DNA from 2 places in the Gordonia caeni genome. Region 2 is predicted to be linked to the other one. Evidence: riboswitches for the same ligand, from Rfam matches in the RefSeq annotation. Region 2 holds a riboswitch; the other holds the start of a gene.
What was found. Region 2 has a riboswitch for S-adenosylmethionine ahead of ABD732_RS10890 (bifunctional o-acetylhomoserine/o-acetylserine sulfhydrylase). Riboswitches for the same ligand answer to the same signal wherever they lie in the genome.
Positions count from the first base shown of each region.

Region 1: another riboswitch for S-adenosylmethionine. It lies ahead of ABD732_RS06010 (aminotransferase class V-fold PLP-dependent enzyme); the one in region 2 lies ahead of ABD732_RS10890 (bifunctional o-acetylhomoserine/o-acetylserine sulfhydrylase).

Region 1 covers NZ_BAAAZW010000003.1:192,209-197,488, reverse strand. The annotation lists gene dacB (D-alanyl-D-alanine carboxypeptidase/D-alanyl-D-alanine endopeptidase) at 1-295, opposite strand, end outside; gene ABD732_RS06015 (inorganic diphosphatase) at 381-860, shown strand; gene ABD732_RS06010 (aminotransferase class V-fold PLP-dependent enzyme) at 956-2,212, opposite strand; SAM riboswitch class IV at 2,231-2,344, opposite strand; gene ABD732_RS06005 (isochorismate synthase) at 2,493-3,578, shown strand; gene ABD732_RS06000 (O-succinylhomoserine sulfhydrylase) at 3,619-4,830, opposite strand; gene ABD732_RS05995 (rhodanese-like domain-containing protein) at 4,844-5,257, opposite strand; gene ABD732_RS05990 (Rv0361 family membrane protein) at 5,254-5,280, opposite strand, start outside.
Region 2 covers NZ_BAAAZW010000006.1:2,581-7,860, forward strand. The annotation lists gene metX (homoserine O-acetyltransferase MetX) at 1-712, opposite strand, end outside; gene ABD732_RS10890 (bifunctional o-acetylhomoserine/o-acetylserine sulfhydrylase) at 749-2,050, opposite strand; SAM riboswitch class IV at 2,113-2,223, opposite strand; gene ABD732_RS10895 (cutinase family protein) at 2,435-4,066, shown strand; gene ABD732_RS10900 (MFS transporter) at 4,185-5,280, shown strand, end outside.

The DNA.
Region 1 (5,280 bases), on a different contig from region 2:
ACTGGGCGGTCACTCCGCGCCGGGTGGGCTCGGGGGCGGTGCCGGCCACCGGCACGATGCTGGGGTCCACGGTGGCCGCAGCCGGCTGAGCCGGCGTGCCGGCAGGAATCGGCTCCGGACGATTGACGTACCAGTCGTAGCCGAGGACCCCGCCGAGGGCCAGGGCTGCCACCAGCAACAGGCTCAGCACGGTGATGAGCACAGCACGCCACCGGCGCCGGCCGGGCCTCGTCGTCGCCACCTGGTTCCCTTCGGATTCGCCGCCTGTGCGGACTCTCGCACCGGCACGCACCATGAGTTCGGGCTGCCCGCGCTGTCCTGACTCCCCCCACAGTATCGTTGACCCCCGAGACACCCCCGAAGACACAGGAGACGAACGCATGGAGTTCGAGGTCACCGTCGAGATCCCCAAGGGCGGCCGCAACAAATACGAGGTCGACCACGAGACCGGCAAGGTCTACCTGGATCGCTACCTCTACACGTCGATGGGCTACCCCGCCGACTACGGCTACATCGATCACACCCTCGGCGAGGACGGCGACCCGCTGGACGCGATGGTGCTGCTGACCGAGTCCGTCTTCCCGGGCGTCATCGTCAAATCCCGGGTGATCGGCATGTACACCATGACCGACGAGGCCGGCGGCGACGACAAGCTCCTCGCCGTGCCGGCCGGTGATCCCCGCTGGGATCACGTCCAGGACATCGGGGACGTCGCGGACTACGAGCTCAAGGCCATCTCGCACTTCTTCGAGCACTACAAGGACCTCGAGCCGGGCAAGGAGGTCACGCCCGGCGGATGGGTCGGCAAGGCCGAGGCCATCAAGGTCGCCGAGGCCGCGGTGGACCGCTACAAGGCCTGATCGACGGAACAGCCGGTGCGCCCCGCTCCCCCTGGAGGGAGCGGGGCGCCGCGCATCGCGGGCTCGCCGGTGCAGCGCGTCGGTCTGTGCGGGGATCAGTCGGTGCCCAGCTCCGCCAGCGCGGCGAGAAGCCGGTCGACGTCGTCGGAGCTGGTGCCCAGCCCGAAGCTGGCCCGGACGGCCCCGTCCGGGTGCCCGAGGTGGCGCAACAGCGGATGCGCGCAGAACTTGCCGTCGCGGACGCCGATGCCGTGCCGGTCGCTCAGGTATTCGGCCACCTCGCGCGCGGTGTGACCGGCGACGGTGAACGCCGCGATGCCGACGCGGTCGGTCACCGCGGGCCGGCCTTCTTCGGCCGGTGCGTCGAAGATCCGGAGAGCGGTGACGTGGTCGAGGCGGGCGAGCCCCTCGTCCAGCCGGGCCAGCAGGTCCCGCTCGTGGTAGCCGATCAGCTCGAAGCCGACCCCCCGGATGGCGTCGGTGGCCGCAGCCACGGCGACGGCCCCGAGGACGTTCGGGCTGCCGGCCTCGTGCCGGGCCGGACCCGCGTGCCAGGACGTGCCGCCGGACAGGTCCACCTGCGCGGAGGCGCCGCCGCCGGCGAGGTACGGCTCGGCGGCGTCGAGCCAGTCCGGCCGGCCGATCAGCACTCCGGCACCGAACGGGGCGTAGATCTTGTGGCCGGAGAACACCAGGTAGTCGACGCCGTACCCGGCGAGCGAGACCGGACGGTGCGCCACCAGCTGGGCCCCGTCCACCAGGATCCGGGCACCGTGCCGGTGCGCGGCCGCGGCGAGGGCGCGGATCGGCAGCACCTCCCCGGTGACATTGGAGGCGGCGGTGATCGCCAGCAGCGCCGCGGGCTTGCGTGCGAGTTCGGCCTCCAGTGCGTCCAGCGTCGCGGCGAACGTGGGCTGCACCGCGACCACCCGGGCACGTCCGGTGCGCTGCCAGGGCAGCAGGTTGGCGTGGTGCTCGATGTCGAGGACCACCACGTCCCCGGGTACCGCGTGGGCGGCCAGGTTGATCGCGTCGGTGGTGTTGCGGGTGAAGACCACGGTGTCGTCGGCGCGGCCGCCGACGAAGCGGCGCACCGTCTCGCGGGCCTGCTCGTAGCGGGCGGTGGTCACCTGCGACAGGTGGCCGGCGCCCCGGTGCACGCTGGCGTACTGCGACAGCGCCTCGGTGAAGACCGAGGCCACCTCGGTCAGCGCCGGGGCGCTGGCCGCGTAGTCGAAGTTGGCGTACCGGACCTCGCCGGCCGCGGTGGGCACCGTCTGCTCGGCACCGACGACGGGCGCCAGGGCGGAGAAGGTGGCGTGGTGGACGGGGTGGTCCAGGACAGCGGTCATGGCTAGAGCTCCTCGGTGAATCCGCGCTTGCCGCGGCCGGTCGGCCGGCGGCCGGGTCGTCACCCGGAGCACCCCACCGCGGCGGAGGGTTGCCGACCAGCGAGCCGGGGCTTGTCGCTGGTACTCGTGACCCGCCGATCACTCTGCCGGGCGCGGGGCGCGGAAGCGAGAATTAGGCGCAGCGCGGGTTTTACCACCGGTCGCGGAGTCGCGGGCTTGTCCTGAGCGCAGCCGAAGGGCTTGTCCTGAGCGCAGTCGAAGGGGCTTGTAGCGTGAGTGCGTGCCGACCACCACTTTCGTCCTCGCCCGCAACGGCTCCGGCTACCGCGGCGACGGACGCGCGGCGGGCTTCGACACGGTGGCCGCGGCGCGCGCGGCCCTGGCCGCCGGCACCGTCGACGTGGTGACCGGCGCCCTAGGCTTCGACCCCGCCGGCCCGGCCGCGCTCACCGCACCGCACCGGTGGTCTTCAGGCAGTGCGGTGACGTCGCAGGTACCCGAACGGCGGCGGGCCGTCGCCGAATCCCTCACCGGGGCCGGCGAGCACCGCACCCGGGTGTGCGCGGCCCTCGACGCGATCGCGGCGGGCACCGTGGAGAAGGTGGTGCTGGCACGGCACGCGCAGTGGCGGCTGGATCGGCCCGCCGACCCCGCCGACCTGCTCTCGGCGTTCGCGCACGTCGGCCCGGGTGCCGCGGTCTTCGCCGCCGCCCTCGATCCCGCACCCGGCCGGGCCGGGCACTGGCTGATCGGGGCGAGCCCGGAACTGCTGGTGCGGCGCGCGGGCCGGGTGGTCACCTGCCACCCGTATGCCGGATCGGCCGCCCGCTCCCGCGACGGCGCCGCCGACACCGCGGCCGCCCGGGGACTGCTCGCCTCGGCCAAGGACCGCGCCGAGCACGCCTTCGTCGTCGACGACCTGCGGACACGGCTGGCCCCGCTGTGCACCGAGCTGTCGGTGCCCGGTGAACCCGCGCTGATGTCGACCGGCGAGCTCTGGCATCTGGCCACCCCCATTCGCGGCGTGTTGGCCGACGACACGGTGACCGCCCTCGACCTGGCCGCACTGCTGTCCCCCACCCCGGCCGTGTGCGGGACGCCGCGGCCGACGGCGGCCCGGCTGATCGCCGATCTGGAGGAGCCACGCGACTTCTACGCCGGCACCGTCGGCTGGTGCGATGCGCGCGGCGACGGCGAATGGCTGGTGTCCATCCGCTGCCTGGAGCTGGCGGCCGATCACCGCGACGTGCGGGCCTGGGCCGGGGGCGGCATCGTCGCCGGTTCCGATCCGGATGCCGAGGTGGCCGAGACGGCCGCCAAGTTCCGCACCGTGCGGCGCGCGCTGGGCCTGGACGCCCCCGCCTGACCCCCACCTGAGCGCCACGCGTGTCGCAGGGGCGGGTCGGTCAGCCCAGGGCCTGGTCCAGGTCCCGGATGAGGTCGTCGACGTTCTCCAGGCCCACCGACAGGCGCACCATCGAGTCGGTGAGGCCGATCGCGGCGCGGCCCTCCGGCCCCATCGCGCGGTGGGTGGTGGTGGCCGGGTGGGTGATCAGGCTCTTGGCGTCGCCGAGATTGTTCGAGATGTCGACCACCTGCAGCTTGTTGAGCATGGCGAACGCCCGCTCTTTCCCTGTCGAGGTCCCCGCGCTGCCGGGCAAGTCGGCCAGCTCGACGGTGATGACGGTGCCGCCCCCGGACATCTGCTCGCGCGCCAGCTCGTACTGCGGGTGCGAGGGCAGGAACGGGTAGATCGCCGTCGCCACGCGCGGGTCCGCGTCGAGGAACTCGGCGATCGTGAGCGCACTGGCGACCGAGGCGTCCACGCGCAGCTTCATCGTCTCCAGCCCCTTGAGCATCACCCAGGCGTTGAACGGGCTGAGGGCCGGACCGGTGTGGCGCATCAGTTCGCGCACCGGGCCCTCGATGTACTCCTCGGTGCCCATCACGGCGCCGCCCATCACCCGGCCCTGGCCGTCGATGTGCTTGGTGCCGGAGTAGACGATCACGTCGGCCCCCATCTCCAGCCCGCGCTGCAGCAGCGGGGTGGCGAAGACGTTGTCGAGCACCACCTGCGCGCCCGCCGCATGCGCCATCTCGGCCACCTTGCGCACGTCGACCAGCGTCTGCATCGGGTTCGACGGCGTCTCGAAGAAGACGGCGTCGGTGGGCACCGACAGCGCTTCCTCCCACTGCGCGAGGTCCTCGCCGTCGACGAAGACGGTCTCGACGCCCCACGCCGGGAGGATCTCGTTGCAGATCACGAAGCACGAGCCGAACAGACTGCGGGCCGCCACCAGCCGGCCGCCCTGCTTCAGCAGCGCGCCGAGTGCGACGAAGACCGCGGCCATGCCGCTGGCCGTCGCGAACGCCGCTTCGGTGCCCTCGATCTGCCGGAGACGCTCGGTGAACATCTCGACGGTGGGGTTGCCGTAGCGAGAGTAGACGAACCGCTTGTCCTCGCCGGTGAAGGCGCGTTCGGCGGCTTCGGCCGTGTCGTAGACGTAGCCGCTGTTGAGGTACAGCGCCTCAGAGGTCTCGAAGAACCCCGACCGCATCAGGCCGCCGCGGACCGCGATGGTCTCCGGCGATACCCATTCGGGCAGGTCACGGCTCATGGGACTACTCCTTCTACTGTTGCCTCCACGGCAGGCCTTCGGCGCGCCAACCCGCAGCTCCTCGATGGCCCTGCGCGTCGAGGGCACCTTCGAACCCGTCAAGAATGTTGTACGCCTCCGCAATGCCCGCCGCCGTGGCGGCCTCCGCCGCAGCGATCGACCTGGCCCCGGACCGGCACAGGAAGAGCACCTGAGAATCGTCCTCGACACCCACCTGGCGCAGGTGATCGACGAAGGAGGTGTTCTCCTCTCCGCCCGGGAAGGTGATCCACTCGACCAGGGCGGCCTTCTTGCCGAGCGACGAGACGTCGGGTACGCCGACGAAGGCCCACTCGGCCTGCGTCCGGCAGTCGACCAGGACGGCCTTCGGGTTCTCTTCCAGGGCGGCCCACGCCTGCTGGGGGGTCATGTCACCGGCATAGCTCACGGGTTGCACACCTTCCATTCGTC
Region 2 (5,280 bases):
GCGCGATCCGGCGGGCGATGCCCATGCCGGCCATCGGCGCGCGGCCGGTGCCGTAGTAGTCGCCGCCCTGCCAGTCGGGGTCGGCGGTGATGGCGGCGATCTGTGTGGTCTGGGTGCCGATCTGGTCGGCCGATGCGCGCGCCCCCACGGCCAGCACCAGGCCGGTGTCGACCAGATCGGGGTGGGTCACCAGCCATTCCAGCGCCCGGGCGCCGCCCATCGAGCCGCCGGTGACCGCGGCGAAGCGCTCGATGCCGATCTTGTTGAAGGCGCGCAGTTCCGAGGCGACCAGGTCGCGCACGGTCAGGCGCGGGAACCGCGACCCCCACGGCTTCCCGTCGGGCGCCGGGTCACCGGGACCGGTGGAGCCGAAGCAGCCGCCGATCGCGTTCGGGGCGATCACGCACCATTCGTCGGTGTCGACGACGCCCCCGGGGCCGACCAGCCCGTCCCACCAGCCGACCATGGTGAACCGGCCCTCCGGCGGTCCGGTGACGTGGGAGTTTCCGGTCAGGGCGTGCAGCGCGAGGATGATGTTGTCGCGGGCGGCGTTGGGGGTGCCCCACCGCTGGAACGTGACCGTCACGTCGTCGAGCCGGCGCCCCGACTCCAGCGCCAGGTCGCCGATCGGGACGGCGACCAGCGCCCCGTCCGGACCTGAGGTCCAGTCGGGGTCGCTGGTCGTGGTGACCGCGTCGACGCTCAGCGACACGGTTCGGCTCCGTCCGACAGGTGATTCACGCCGCTGTTAGCCCTTCGCCGCCGCGAAGCCCTTGTCCAGGTCGGCGAGGATGTCGTCGATGTTCTCGATACCGACGGCCAGGCGGATCAGACCCGGCGTGACACCGGCGGCCGCCAGCTCCTCGTCGGACAGCTGGCTGTGCGTGGTGGTGGCCGGCTGGATCACCAGCGAGCGGACGTCGCCGATGTTGGCGACGTGGCTGTGCAGCTCCAGCGCATCCACGAACTTCCGGCCGGACTCCTTGCCGCCGGCGATCTCGAAGGCGAGCACCGCGCCCTGGCCCTTGGGCAACAGGCGCTGGCCGATCTCGTAGTACGGGGAGCTCTCCAGGCCGGCGTACGTGACGCCCTCGACCTGCGGATGCGCCTCGAGGTAGACGGCCACCTTCCGGGCGTTCTCCACGTGCCGCTCCACCCGCAGGCTGAGGGTCTCGATGCCCTGAACCAGCAGGAAGGCGTTGAACGGGGAGATGGCCGAGCCGGTGTCGCGGAGCAGCTGCACGCGCGCCTTGAGGGCGTACGCCGGGGCACCGAGGTCGGCGAAGACCGCACCGCCGTAGCTGGGGTCCGGAGTGGTGAACCCGGGGAACAGGGATTCGCCGTCCCGCTCGGAACGCCAGTCGAAGGTGCCGCCGTCGATGATCACGCCGCCGATGGAGGTGCCGTGGCCGCCGATGTACTTGGTAGCCGAATGCACGACGACGTCGGCGCCGTGCGCCAGCGGGTTGAGCAGGTACGGGGTGGCGACGGTGTTGTCGACGATGAACGGCAGCCCGGCGTCGTGGGCGACCTTCGCGATCGCCTCGATGTCGAGGATCTGGTTGTGCGGGTTGGCGATGGTCTCGCCGAAGACCGCGCGGGTGTTCGGCTTGATGGCCTTGCGCCACGACTCGGGGTCGTCGGGGTCCTCCACGAACGACACCTCGATGCCGAACTTGGGCAGGGTGTGCGCGAACAGGTTGTAGGTGCCGCCGTAGATCCGCGGGCTGGAGACCACGTGGCCGCCGGCCTCGACGATGTTCTGGATCGCGTAGGTGGTCGCAGCCTGACCCGAGGCCAGCAGCAGGGCGGCGACGCCACCCTCGAGCGCGGCCAGCCGCTGCTCGGCGGTGTCCTGCGTCGGGTTCATGATGCGGGTGTAGATGTTGCCCGGTTCGGCCAGCGCGAACAGGTTCGCGGCGTGCTCGGTGTCGTCGAAGACGTAGGACGTGGTCTGGTAGATCGGGAGAGCCCGGGCCTTGGTGTCACCGACGGTCTGGCCGGCGTGCACCTGCAGGGTCTCGAAACTCCAGTCGTTGGCGTCAGACATAGACGTCGAATCTCTTTCTCATCGGTCGGCCGGGCAGTTGCCCGGAAGGGGTCCGACCTTCGGACCCGCGCTTGTCGTCACAGGTGTCACGACCAGGTCATCACCCGGAGCACCCCACCGCGGTGGAGGGTTGCCGGCCAGCGAGCCGGGGCTTGGCGCTGACGCTCATGACCTGTGACTCAGGATATAGCACCACGGTGGGGCCCGAAAAACACCTCTGACCGCTGTGGGCTTAACTCTCCGCCGCCGGCGGCGCTGTGGTAGCCGTGCCGTTCTGCCAGTTCATGTCCCTATTTCGGGGACTAGACCAGCATCTCGCCGCACCCGAAAATCGACGTCAACGGTGATTGTCGGGGTCGCCGCTCGGGCGGGAGTGTGGTTTTCATGAAGCGGTCGGTTCTCGGTCGACGATTCCGGGGGGCCGGAATCCTTCTCGCTGCGGCCGCCGTCATCGGCGCACTGGTGCTGCCCGCCGGCGCGGGAATCGCCGCCGCAGACGACTACGACTGCAAGGCCGGCGCGGTGGTTGTGGTGCCCGGCACCTTCGACACCGGCGGCGGGGTCATGGTGGGCGTCGGGCAGCGGTATCGGGGCGAGAAGCCGATCCTGGTGGACGGCAAGGTGGTGATCGTCGACGACACGGCGAGCCCCTACTACGGTCCGGACAAGCAGTACAAGATCCTCTACGCCCACTACCCGACGATGCTGTGGCCGGCCGGAAGCCCCGGCTACGACGCCGATGTGGCGCTGGGGGTGGAGGCCACCGAGTACCAGGTGGCCGAGTACCAGAAGAACTGTCCCGGCAAAGAAGTCGTGATCGCCGGCTACTCGCAGGGCGCCCGGATCGCCGGCGACGTGCTGTCGGACATCGGCAACGGCCGGACCGAACCGGTGCTGGTCGACGGTGAGGAAGTGACCATCTCGGCGGCGAACGTGCGCGGCGAGCTGTACTCCGATCCGCGCCGGGACGGCCCGGAGAGCGGCCGCGGGATCGAACTGTCGCTGCTGGGACTGCTCCCGGGACTGACCATGAGCGGGCCCCGCCAGGGCGGCTTCGGCACGGTCCCGGTGACGCAGTACTGCCTGGAAGGCGACCTGGTCTGCGACCTGCCCGACCCGCTGCACGACCCGTTCGGGGTGATCGACGGCATCGTCGCGTACTTCAACAAGCACAACTACTATCCGACGCGGATGTTCGCCGACGTGTCCAACTCCAATGTGTGGAAGTGCGACACCACCGCGGTGAACGGCTATGTCGACTGCGTGGTGTCGGCGCCGTCGGCGATCAGCATGCTCGGCCAGGACGTGGCCGACCGGGTGCTCGGGGCGCTGGGCCTCGGCCCGGTCGAAGTGTTCGACTTCTGGAGCCTGCTGCCCGACGTCAACGGGATCTTCCCGCACGCGAATCTGTCGGATCTGCAGAAGTACCTCAACCCGATCCTGGCGCTGGCGCCGCAATGGCCGGATCTCCGGTACGGCGGCTATCTGCCCGACCTGTTCATGTTCCGGGACGTTCTGACGGCGCTCACGAGTCTGGACGGGCAGGCCCTGATCGACAGCCTCAAGGTGATCGGCGGCAGCGCGATGTCCATCGCCCTCATGCCGGTGCGGTTCGTCGAGCACTGGGGCAAGGAACTCGCGAAGGTGATCACGCCGCGGGAGACCGCCGAGCCGGCTGTAGTGCTCGCGAGCGTCGAGTCGCAGGACGACGATGCGCATGACCCGGACGAGGTGCCCAGCGTCTGGGCCGGGCAGGTGCCGGAGGCCGGGGCGGCGGATGAGCCGCTGCAGGCCGAGCTGGGTACGGCGGAGACGAGCTCGTCCGGGGAGAGCGCGCCGGAACTGGGCTCGTCCGAACAGGGGCTGCCGGAACAGGGTTCGCCGGAACTGGGGGCGCCGGAACAGGGCTCGCCGGAACTGGGTACGTCGGATTCGGGCTCGTCGGAATCGGGGTCGTCAGAACCGGACTCGCCGACGGACACGTCTGCCGACGAGGCGCCGGCCGAACTGGGCTGACCGGCCGGAATCCGCCGATCCCGGCATTCCCGGCGGCTCGCGCGGGCCTGTGAGTGGAGTCATAACCTCCGCTGGAATCAACCGGCCCCGCGAGGGTGTTGAGCCCGTCGTGCCCGACATGACTGCTGCCCCCGACCTGAGCCCCGCGACGGCGGCGGCTCACCCCCGACAGCGCCCGGAGCGGCGGGTCGGCTGGGTGATTGCGGCGCTCGCCCTCGGCGGCTTCGGGATCGGCACCACCGAGTTCGTCGCGATGGGCCTGCTGCCCAACATCGCCGCCTCCCTGGACGTCAGCGAACCCACCGCCGGTCACCTGATCTCGGCCTATGCGCTCGGCGTCGTCGTGGGTGCCCCGGTGATCACGGCGGTCGCCGCGCGGGTCGCGCGCAAGCAACTGCTGATCTGGCTGATGGTGGCCTTCACCGTCGGCAACGCCCTCAGTGTGCTGGCCCCGAACTACGAGACGCTGATGGCCGCCCGGTTCGTCGCCGGTCTGCCGCACGGCGCTTACTTCGGCGTCGCCGCCCTGGTGGCCGCGCACCTGGCCGGGCCCGGCAAACGCGCCCGCGCCGTCGGACGCGTGATGCTCGGCCTGTCGGTGGCCAACGTCCTGGGCGTCCCCGCCGCCACCTGGATCGGCCAGGCCCTCGGCTGGCGCGCGGCCCTGGGCCTGGTGGTGGTGCTCGGACTGGCGACGGTGGTCGCACTGGTGGCACTGGTGCCCGACCTGCGCGGCATGCCCGCCAGTGACATGCGGTCCGAGCTGGGTGCCCTGCGTAACAGCCAGGTGCTGCTGACCCTCGCGGTCGGGATGGTCGGCTTCGGCGGCCTGTTCGCCTTCTACAGCTACCTCAACACCGCACTCACCTCGGTGGGCGGCGTCAGCGAGGGCGTGGTGCCGGTGGCGCTCATGCTCTTCGGTCTCGGCATGGTTGTCGGCAACACCGTCGGCGGCCGCCTGGCCGACCGCCACGTGGACGTCGCCGTGGTGGTGGGCCTGCTGACGGTCGGGGTGTCGCTGGGACTGTTCTCGGTGCTGCTGGGCATCGGCTGGCTGGCGGTGCTGTTCGCCTTCATCGTCGGCGCCACCGGCACCATCGCGCTGCCCGCCCTGCAGACGCGGCTGATGGACGTGGCCGAGGACGGCCAGACCGTCGCCGCAGCGATGAACCACTCGGCACTGAACCTGGCCAATGCGCTCGGCGCGTGGGTCG